DNA from 2 places in the Pirellula sp. SH-Sr6A genome. Region 1 is predicted to be linked to the other one. Evidence: riboswitches for the same ligand, from Rfam matches in the RefSeq annotation. Region 1 holds a riboswitch; the other holds the start of a gene.
What was found. A riboswitch is a leader RNA that binds a small molecule or an ion and turns the genes downstream of it on or off. The one in region 1 is predicted to bind cobalamin.
Positions count from the first base shown of each region.

Region 2: it holds a riboswitch for cobalamin, as region 1 does, so the genes downstream of both, VN12_RS05255 (PEP-CTERM sorting domain-containing protein) here and VN12_RS04810 (DUF1559 domain-containing protein) in region 1, are expected to answer to the same signal.

Region 1 covers NZ_CP011272.1:1,263,832-1,268,486, forward strand. Annotated here, with positions in the region: gene VN12_RS04805 (DUF4465 domain-containing protein) at 1-409, opposite strand, end outside; gene VN12_RS04810 (DUF1559 domain-containing protein) at 535-1,761, opposite strand; cobalamin riboswitch at 1,967-2,214, opposite strand; gene VN12_RS04815 (c-type cytochrome domain-containing protein) at 2,372-4,655, shown strand, end outside.
Region 2 covers NZ_CP011272.1:1,368,551-1,373,205, forward strand. Annotated here, with positions in the region: gene VN12_RS05250 (DUF1559 domain-containing protein) at 1-895, opposite strand, end outside; gene VN12_RS05255 (PEP-CTERM sorting domain-containing protein) at 919-1,830, opposite strand; cobalamin riboswitch at 2,059-2,321, opposite strand; gene VN12_RS05260 (hypothetical protein) at 2,367-2,699, opposite strand; gene VN12_RS26765 (H-X9-DG-CTERM domain-containing protein) at 2,689-2,832, opposite strand; gene VN12_RS05265 (hypothetical protein) at 3,910-4,254, shown strand.

The DNA.
Region 1 (4,655 bases):
CTGCGTAAGTGGAGTTTGTGATATCGACAGATTGCAGAAGTGAAATGGTAGGTAGATTGATCGTGGCCCTCGAACCCGTGGCGATCGCATAGTTCTGGCCGATCGCAACGCCACCTACGCCATTGGCCCCGCCCCCTGCATAGGACGCATACTGGTTGGTGAACCCTACAGTCGTGGTATCGACTACGTTGCTATACGACCAACCGCTCCAGCTTCCCCAACTCGCGTTGTACGAATTGCTAAAAGAAACTCCTTGACTGCTCCACCCCCCCGCACCATCCGACCCGTTGTAATAACTATTAGGGGAAAGTTGAAACTCATCGAACGTAACCGTGGTCTGCGATAACGCGTAAGAAGGGGCCAAGATAAAAGTGATCGCGAGCAACAATATGGAAATGGAAATCTTCATGGTGTAAGTCCTTACGAGAATAGGGATCAATGCGAGTAACGTGGAAAGGCGCACTCGGTCCGAAAGTCGCGACCGAGAAGTAAGGCGCAACAAATCCACAGGTGATTAGCTTGGTCGAGAATAAACTAGTCGGTCACGACTTCCCCACCCCGACGCGAAAGGAGGGCAGCGAGTACTTGCGGTTCGGTCTGCTCCTCGACAAAGCGAGCAGAACCATCCCCAAACAGAAAAAGAGAACCGCCGGTGTGATAGCTATGAAACTCCTGACCAAAATCGCAGAAGTTACCTTGCCGGCTCTTGAACACCGTGTGACATGATGGCCACCTGGAGCTGTTCGCCGTTCGGGTGTTGATCGGCGTGCTTTGATCAAAGAGGTTTCGGTGCCCAACCCAAATCGAATGCAGCCCCTCCGGTGCCTCCCCCAACACGACCGTATTGGATGACCCGTCGGTGATGTCGACCAATCCGATCTGACGCTCGCTTCCGAACAAAAGCACGCCCCGTCCACCACCAGACAAATCTCCTTGCTCGCTATAGTTGTTTTGACAATTCAAATTTGGGTAGCATCGCAGTCCGCGCTCTCCATAATTGCCGCCATAATCCGTTCGCCCAAAGAGAACCGTCGAATTGGGCGTATCTCCATTGGGACGTGCCATCACCGTCTTCGGCGCCGACGGACAAAGGTAAATGGGGATAGTCCTTGCACCCGCCACATGATTCACAGGATCGATATAAGGGAGCCGAAGATCCATCTCCTCGTAAATGGCTTGCTGCTCGATGAAAGGCAACAACACCGTCCCCCAACTCGGCCTCCAACGAGCACGAATCGCGGCCGAAGTCTCGCTCACGGAACCGGCCCCTCCAAAGGGAAACCTGTTGTAAAGACTGTGGTAGTTATGGAAACCGATCCCCATCTGCTTCAAGTTGTTGACGCACTGAAGCCGACGCGCGGCCTCCCTCGCCGCTTGCACGGCAGGCAAGAGCAATGCGACCAAGACGCCGATAATGGAAATCACCACCAATAACTCAACGAGCGTAAATCCAGACTTGGCTCCACCGCCGGGCTGGCCTTCTCCGCTTCGATGGGCACCATTGCTCAACAAGCTTGCCAATCGCTCCCGACTGGCCTCCACGATCGACTGCTTTACGCGGTCTGAAACCAAACTCCAAGCTCCGATCTCGGCGCGGGTTCGACCGCACCCCAAACACTGCTCCTCGGCATTCAGCTCGCACACTCGAATGCACGGGGACGACACCGAAGGGCGTAAACCATTCGAGCCGGCACCAGCCGGAACCGGTCGAACGCGAGTCGGGAAAACGGACGAAGTCACTGCGGGTTCAGGGCTATTCACGAGACGGCATACATCCATGGACCCGATGCGTACAGCGAGATGCCCATCCAGCCCAACCTGCGAACGATCGAATCGTCGCGCAGCATCGAACGGTAGGTACCTGACTTAAGAAGTACGAACTGGAGCCGTTAAAGGATTACAATGGACCAGCGGGTTGTTCCGCAAAGGAAGTCTGCTGCAACAGCCGCCCCAAACCTGGAGGGCACTTAGCTGTCTAGCTCTTAGTAGGTCTTCTGACTCACTGCCAACCATCCCTCATTGCCTTCTCACCCGAACAATCTCGAGCAATGGCGCTTCCAAAGAAGGAGCGATGGTTTGAAACGCGATTCGCGTTTCGGGCAGCACACAGCGGCCGGACCGTCCCGGAATTGCCACATCAATCGTAGCGCACCGGAGTTCCCTGTTTGCAAAATCGCTTGCGAGCGATCTGCCACCAAGAGCCCCCGAAGTGTAAACAATCGCGAGCAACCCGTCAATCGATTTGATTCCTTCCTGGCCAACGGAAAGAATCCCGTCCCACGCCGTGGTATACTGGCGTCTAGCCCCCCAGCCCCGCCGCAATCCGCGCTCCCACTTGCTTCCGAACTCCCTCCTTTTTCACCACCGATCTATGGTTACCGTTCTACCCAAACGACTTGCCACGCGATTCTCCTTTGCCACTGCCCTCACGCTTGCTTACTTTGGTGCATCGGTTGGTTTCTGCCTGGAATCCCCTGCCCCGTCGGCAGCTGCCACCATCGATTACTCCCGGCAAGTCCAACCGATCTTGACCAAATACTGCAGCGGATGCCACAACGACGACGATGCGGAAGCGGATGTGCAACTCCACTCGCTCGAAGCCCTGCAATCGTCGGACAAGGCAGCGGGATTGATCGTTCCCAAGAACGCGGCCGATTCCAAACTTTGGAAGCTGATCGAAGGTTCATTGGAACCTGTCATGCCCCCCGTCGACGAAACGCAACCCACGGACGTCGAGAAACAAATCCTTCGCGACTGGATCGATCAAGGTGCTTTGGGCGAATCCAAATCCCTTTCTCTTCGCGAGCGTTGGAATCTCCCTCGATCGTCATCCGCTTCGAATCCGCCAGGCCTTTACGCGATGGCTCCCGCCTCCTCCGATACTTGGATCATGGGATACCAAGACCATGTCGCCATCAAAAAATCCCAGTGGATGGAACGCCAGTCTCTCCCCATCACGGGGAGAATTACCAAACTGCGTTTTGCCAAAGACGGAAAGCAAGTGGCAATCATCTCAGGCATCCCCGGCTTGGGAGGACAAATCACCATTGCAGAATTCCAAAATGGAAGCTTGACCCATCGACGAACTATCGAAGGTCACTCGGATGCCATCTATGGCGTCGCGTGGAGCCCCGATGGTCAGTCGCTAGCGACATCCGGGTATGACAAGTCGGTGCGCCTGTGGTCGGTTGCCACCGGTGAGCTTGTGCGAACCTTCTCCGGCCACAATGGAGCCGTCTACGACGTCGACTTCGATCCCACCGGACAAGTTATCGCGACGGCGAGCGCTGACGAAACGATCAAACTCTGGCGCGTCGATTCCGGCGAAAGACTCGATACCATGGGTCAGGGGGAAGCCGAACAATACGCTGTTCGCTTTTCCCCCTCCGGGGACTCGGTACTAGCGGTTGGTGCCGATCGGCGTATCCGCGTCTGGAAAATCCAATCTCTGACCACTCCCACTGTCAGCCCAATGTTGCATTCGGTCTTTGCCCACGAAGCGGCTGTGGTCGCCGTCGCCTTCTCTCCCGACGGAACCAGAATCGCGACGGCTGGCGAAGACCGTTCGATCAAAGCTTGGACGTGGCCAACTATCGAACCACTCGGTGAAGCGGGACGGATCACCGATGTTCCGACCTCTCTCTTTTGGAAGGATGCCAAAACATTCGTCGCGTCATCGATCGACGGAAAGGTGCATCAGTTTGTTTCACCAAGCACTCCATCCCAGCCGATCAATCCAACCACCCCTCTGCCACCTGCCGCGTCGGAGAACCACTCTGTCTCGAATCCCAGTGAAGGCAAAACCAGTAAAGGCAATCCTAGTGATGGCCAAACGGTGCTCGAATTTGGGGAAGTAACTCAGACTCGCTCCCCTGCGACGGCCCAGCATCTCCAACCACCCTGCCGCGTCTCAGGGGCCTTGTCCGAATCGGACGCGAGATCTGCGGCCCCTGGAGACTGGTATTCCTTGGACGCCAAAGCGGGCGAGCCATGGCTCATCACTATCGAAGCCGCGACCCAAAAATCGCCGATGGATAGCTTTGTGGATATTCTCGATGCGAGCGGAAAACCGGTGCTCCGCACGCGATTGCAAGCCCTTCGCGAATCCTACTTTACCTTCCGCGGAAAAGACTCCACCATCGCAGATGACTTCCGCATGCATCGATGGGAAGACATGGAACTCAACGAATACCTCTATGCGGCAGGCGAAGTAGTGCGGTTATGGCTTTATCCCCGTGGTCCTGACTCGGGGTTCAAGGTCTACCCGGGGGAACGCAGTCGCTGGACCTACTTCGACACCACAGCGACGACCCACGCTCTCAATGAGCCCGCTTGGATTGTCCGAGAATTGCAAGCGAACGAAGCTCCCACCCCAAACGGACTCCCAGTCTTCCCGATCTACTATTCGAATGACGATGAATCGACCCGACGTCTTGGCAAGGACAGTCAATTGACTTTCACCCCTCCCGAAGATGGCCGCTACCTGATTCGCGTTCGCGATGCACGCGGGCAATTCGGGGACGCCTACCGATACCGTTTGGTCATCACGCGCCCCAACCCTCAGTTTTCACTCCAACTGGAACCTGCCGAAATCACCATGCGATCTTCGGGCGGAGCCGAGTTCAGCCTGGTTGCCAATCGACGAGAGGGGCATC
Region 2 (4,655 bases), 100 kb from region 1:
TATCGATTGATTCAGAAACAAATAACGTTCGAGCATCCGCGAATAGAAACATCGCGCCACCTTCGTGAGCACTGCGGATTTCGTTATCACCAACCCAAGCGGTTGGGTCGTTGATGCCATGAGCGACCGCAAAGATATTGCGACCGTTGATCCACTGACGGTCTGGTCCACCAACGTCCTCTGAGACGGCAAGCGTATTGCTCAAACCGTCGATGACGTCGCTAAAACGGAATGCTCGTTCGTTAACAAAGAGCCCGTCATCCTGCTCTCGATCAACAATCAGTTCACCGAAGATGCCGCCGTAGCTGATTTGGCCCTTATTGGGTGTGAGGTCTGGTTCCGTCGGACACAAATAGATGGACAAGTCAGTTTTGGCTACGCTTGAGTTCTCAGGCGCATCGAATGGCTTATTCCAATTGATCTGCTGATGAAGATTCAGTTGCTCCACAAAAGGCAGTAGCATTGCAGACCATGCGAATTGGCGTCGGTTCGGAGGAGCGTTCCACGCTCTCCATTCAACGCATCCAGTAGGCAACGATTTGTGCGTGTCGTGATAGTTATGAAGTGCAATACCGACCTGCCTTAGGTTATTCTTGCAAGGCACCTTTCGAGCGGCCTCTCGGGCGGCTTGCACTGCGGGCAGCAATAGAGCAACAAGAACCCCGATAACGCCGATCGTCACAAGCAGCTCGACAAGCGTGAAGCCATCCGAGCGATCTCGCGAGCATAGAAGGCGAAGCCGGACCAAAGCTCGCTCAACAATTTGCTGCTTCACCGAATCATCGCTGCATGACCAGAGTGCAATCTCCGATCGATCTCTACCGCAACCGACGCAGACTTCCATCTCCGATAGTTGGCACTGGCGATTGCAAGGCGATGCAACTTGGTGGACCATATTTGACCCCTCCATGACGATCCCTATACGCTTTCTGTAGCTTTGCCTTCCGTGTCGCGTGATCTAGAATGCCGACGCCTACGAAAGGCAAAGCCCCCCATGCCCGCAATGGTGAGCAATGCTAGACTCGATGGCTCTGGGACTGCTGAGACATTCATAACTCCAACGCCAAGTCCAGTGCCCAATCGGAAATCAAAACCACCTGATCCCGTTGTTAGCCAGTTGTCGCGTATTGGATTGCCTAAGCTGTCGACGAACGCTCCGTTACCTGGTATGTCAAAGAGTCGGACATATTGAATGTTGTTCAAGTCGAGCAGACCGCCAGACACCAGGGTGTGCGAGGTCAATTCAGCGAGATCGAACGGCGTACCGAAACCTCCAGCATGTTTGCCTGCCAGGTTGTAGACGTTCGTGACGTCGTAACCAGCGAATGCTCCGCTCCCTTGGATCGGACCCGTGTTTCGACTGATGCTACTGAACCTTGCGAAGTCAATGCCGTTAGTTGAAACATCGACGTAGGCGAACTCGGCGAACAAGCCTGGAATACCATTCGAGTTAGTGCCAAAGGTAAAGCCGTTTTCGAATACTGCGAAGTCGTGCCCCAGACCGTTCCTGATTCCGGTCGGGAACGTGACTGTTAGAAATCCTGGTGAGAGACCATTAGCGATTTGAGTGGCGTCTAGGTCTCCGAGGCTGTTGAATCCACCTGTCTGATTGATGACCGAACTGCCTCGGGGCGCGAATGACGTTCGAGTTGGATCGATGAAATTTGCCCACTCCCGAAATCGGCTGTCATTGGCTGCAATGGCTGGATCGATCGCGTGAGTGGTCTCAGTGGGGCCTGAGAAAACAAGATCAGCTTTTGCTCTACCGCTTTGAATGCTAACGACTGCGAAGATGGACGCTAAAAGAAGCGTCTTGTGTTTTTGGATCATGGCACGCCTTTCATTCCATGCGCGCAGTCGCTAGCGGAATCCGGACCGCACCAAATTGATGCAACCAGATCACGGGGGCTTTTGAGCGAATGGACTAGCCAACGAATGGCTGTTACTGGCTTTGAATAAACGGGTCAGAAGATCAATGAAGAAGGCAATTGGGGCGTCGACCCCAACGAGACAAACAGCATCGATCAACTGCAACGATTGCCTCAATCCAGGAAGGCACGACATCGTCTAGCTCAAGGTAGGTCTTCTGACTCACCACCGTATCGTTCGCTCACAGCCTTCTCATCCGTTTCAACCCTGATTTGAGTCAGGCGGACAATGGCTCATTCCAAAGAAAGGAGCAACGATTGCAATCAGTTAAGATCACGGGTGGCACACAGCGGCCGGACCGTCCCGGAATTGCCTTCGGGAAGAAGACGCACCGGAGTTCCCTGTTCACCTTGTTGGCATCCAACAAGATCACCTTGAACAACATCAATATACGAAAACCAACTCGCTAGTCAATCACTCATTTCTGAGGAAGAAAGCTAACGAACCTGATCGCTTGCGAACCTCAATGCCATCGTTTGCGCAGACTCCCACTCGCCTTCGCCCGCCATCTCAAGGACCTTCTTGAAGGATGTGATTTCTTCACCACTGACCTTGCCTTCCGACTCAAGTTCCGCCAATCGCTCAACACATTCAGCGAGTCGCTTTTGGTTTTTCGTGTTGCACGCGGTATAAACCTGCTTGATGAACTCAAGTGATTCTTTTGAGGTTGCTTTCGGATGCTGACTGCACCCACCGAGCAGTATCGCAGCAATAACCAGCAATACACTATGCCTCCATAATGGAATGGAACCGCGATTACTAATCCTCATGAGCAAACACCTCCCCCTTGCCACAACTGCTCATCGCAGCCCACGTATCAAGATTTATCGTTGTGGCAACGTACCGTACGCTGCCATCACCCAAAAGTACATAGCCACCTCCTCCGTTCCAAGGTGCGTACATCTGACAAACATGACATGTCGGAAACGAAGGAGCGTGAATAACTCCAGGTTCGTCTGCAGCTGGACCGGAATGGCAAAGAACATACGTCGCGCCATGATCGCATTCGGTAAACGGAAATCGATTTGGGTCCTTAGGACATGAGAAGCTTCCAGGCACAACACCTGTCTTGCCTCTCTAGAAAGTGGAATTCCCGCTGATTAGGCTAACATAACCTGATCTTAGGAGGATTCCGATGCTCCCCGTGCGAAAACGTCATGGGGAGCTTGAATGGTTGGAGATGCTGCAGCTAACACGGCAATTGCGGGGTAAGCAGAGATTTGTTTGTTCCGATTCTTTTCAGACGGTAGAAACCGGTATACGGAAACACGACGTTCGAAGGCGCGGTCTGCGGAATCGCAAACGTCTTGGTCGCCACTCAGGCGACATCTACAGGCGACTGGGAACTTCATTGTCACGCTTTTAGAGACGTGACGGCGGTCGCTAAACTTGAATGTGGGCAGTTGGGAACTAATCTCAAAGCCTAGCGTCCCTGTGCAAATATTCTGCCCCGCCCGAGCTTTTCTCAGGAAATCCACTGTTTCGACGATGGCAAGCTTCCGCAACGTTTACACAACCCTCTTGCTCGCCACTGCCGGGGCAACGGACAGAGAACTCGCCCGCCAGCGCTCTAAGCTGTGATTTATGCAGAGCAAAAACCAGCGAACCAGCGCTTATATCACTCCAAAACAAAACGAGCTGAGCCTTGCGCACCGGTGATTTGTACCAAGAAACGAGGACAACCAAGCGAGCGAAAAGAATCGATGGATGACTGATTGACTGTCGCGAGATAGAAAATCGAGGTCGAACCATCTCACAAAACCATAGAAACACCCCAACAAATAGCCCGTTTACACCGAAGTGAGTCCAAGCACATCGATTGCACGAACTGGGCCTCAGAGAAACTCTCGCCGCACCATCAACTCGCCTAATAGCGCCGAGTTTTCGAACGCTTTTTTCCAAAAATGTTCTGCAGCGCCGAAGCGCAAACGCTCGCCCCATGCTACGGTCTGCCTGCTAAGTGCCCTGCGAATGCACGACATGACAACGCAGTCACCTCATGAAGTTTGGTTGGCAATTGGGGCGAAAGACCGCAAACCCCAGATGAGCTATCCCCCAATTCGCGTGGCGCGATTCTCTGGGGAGTCGAAACGATTCGGAGTACAGTATCGAACGATCGAAGGCGTGACGATTACGGTATACTCACCAGCGAAGACGATTGCGGACTGCTTCAAGTATCGCAATAAGATCGGCCTCGACGTTGCTATAGAGGCTCTCAAAGATTGTCTTCGTTCACGCAAGGCCACCATGGATGAAATCTGGGAGGCCGCCAAGGTTGGTCGCATGGCAAACGTGATACGACCTTACCTGGAGGCAATAGCTTGACCAGTAAGTCACCGCGAGACGTATCCGCGTGGTTCGCGCGCGATTACTGAACATCTCCAAAAGGAACAGTGAAGCTTTCGACTTGGTTCTCGTTCGATTTGCAATGGAACGTCTGCTGTATCGACTTTCCCAATCAACGTTCCGCGATCGATTCAATCAGCCATTTTTTCGCCCTGCGAAATAACCACTACTTGCACAATCTCGTTTCTGCACTGTGCTGGAACCAGCCAGTCCTGGCGCCCCAACCTCGCCCTCAATCTTGGAAAAATCCAAACCCCCTGGTAAGATGGAGTGACCGACGATTGTTCTCCGTATCTCCATGTCGAGTTTGACAAGTGACCGAACAAGAACGACTCCTTAGACTGGAAGAAGCACGATCTGACTCGGATTCGTGGAAGGAG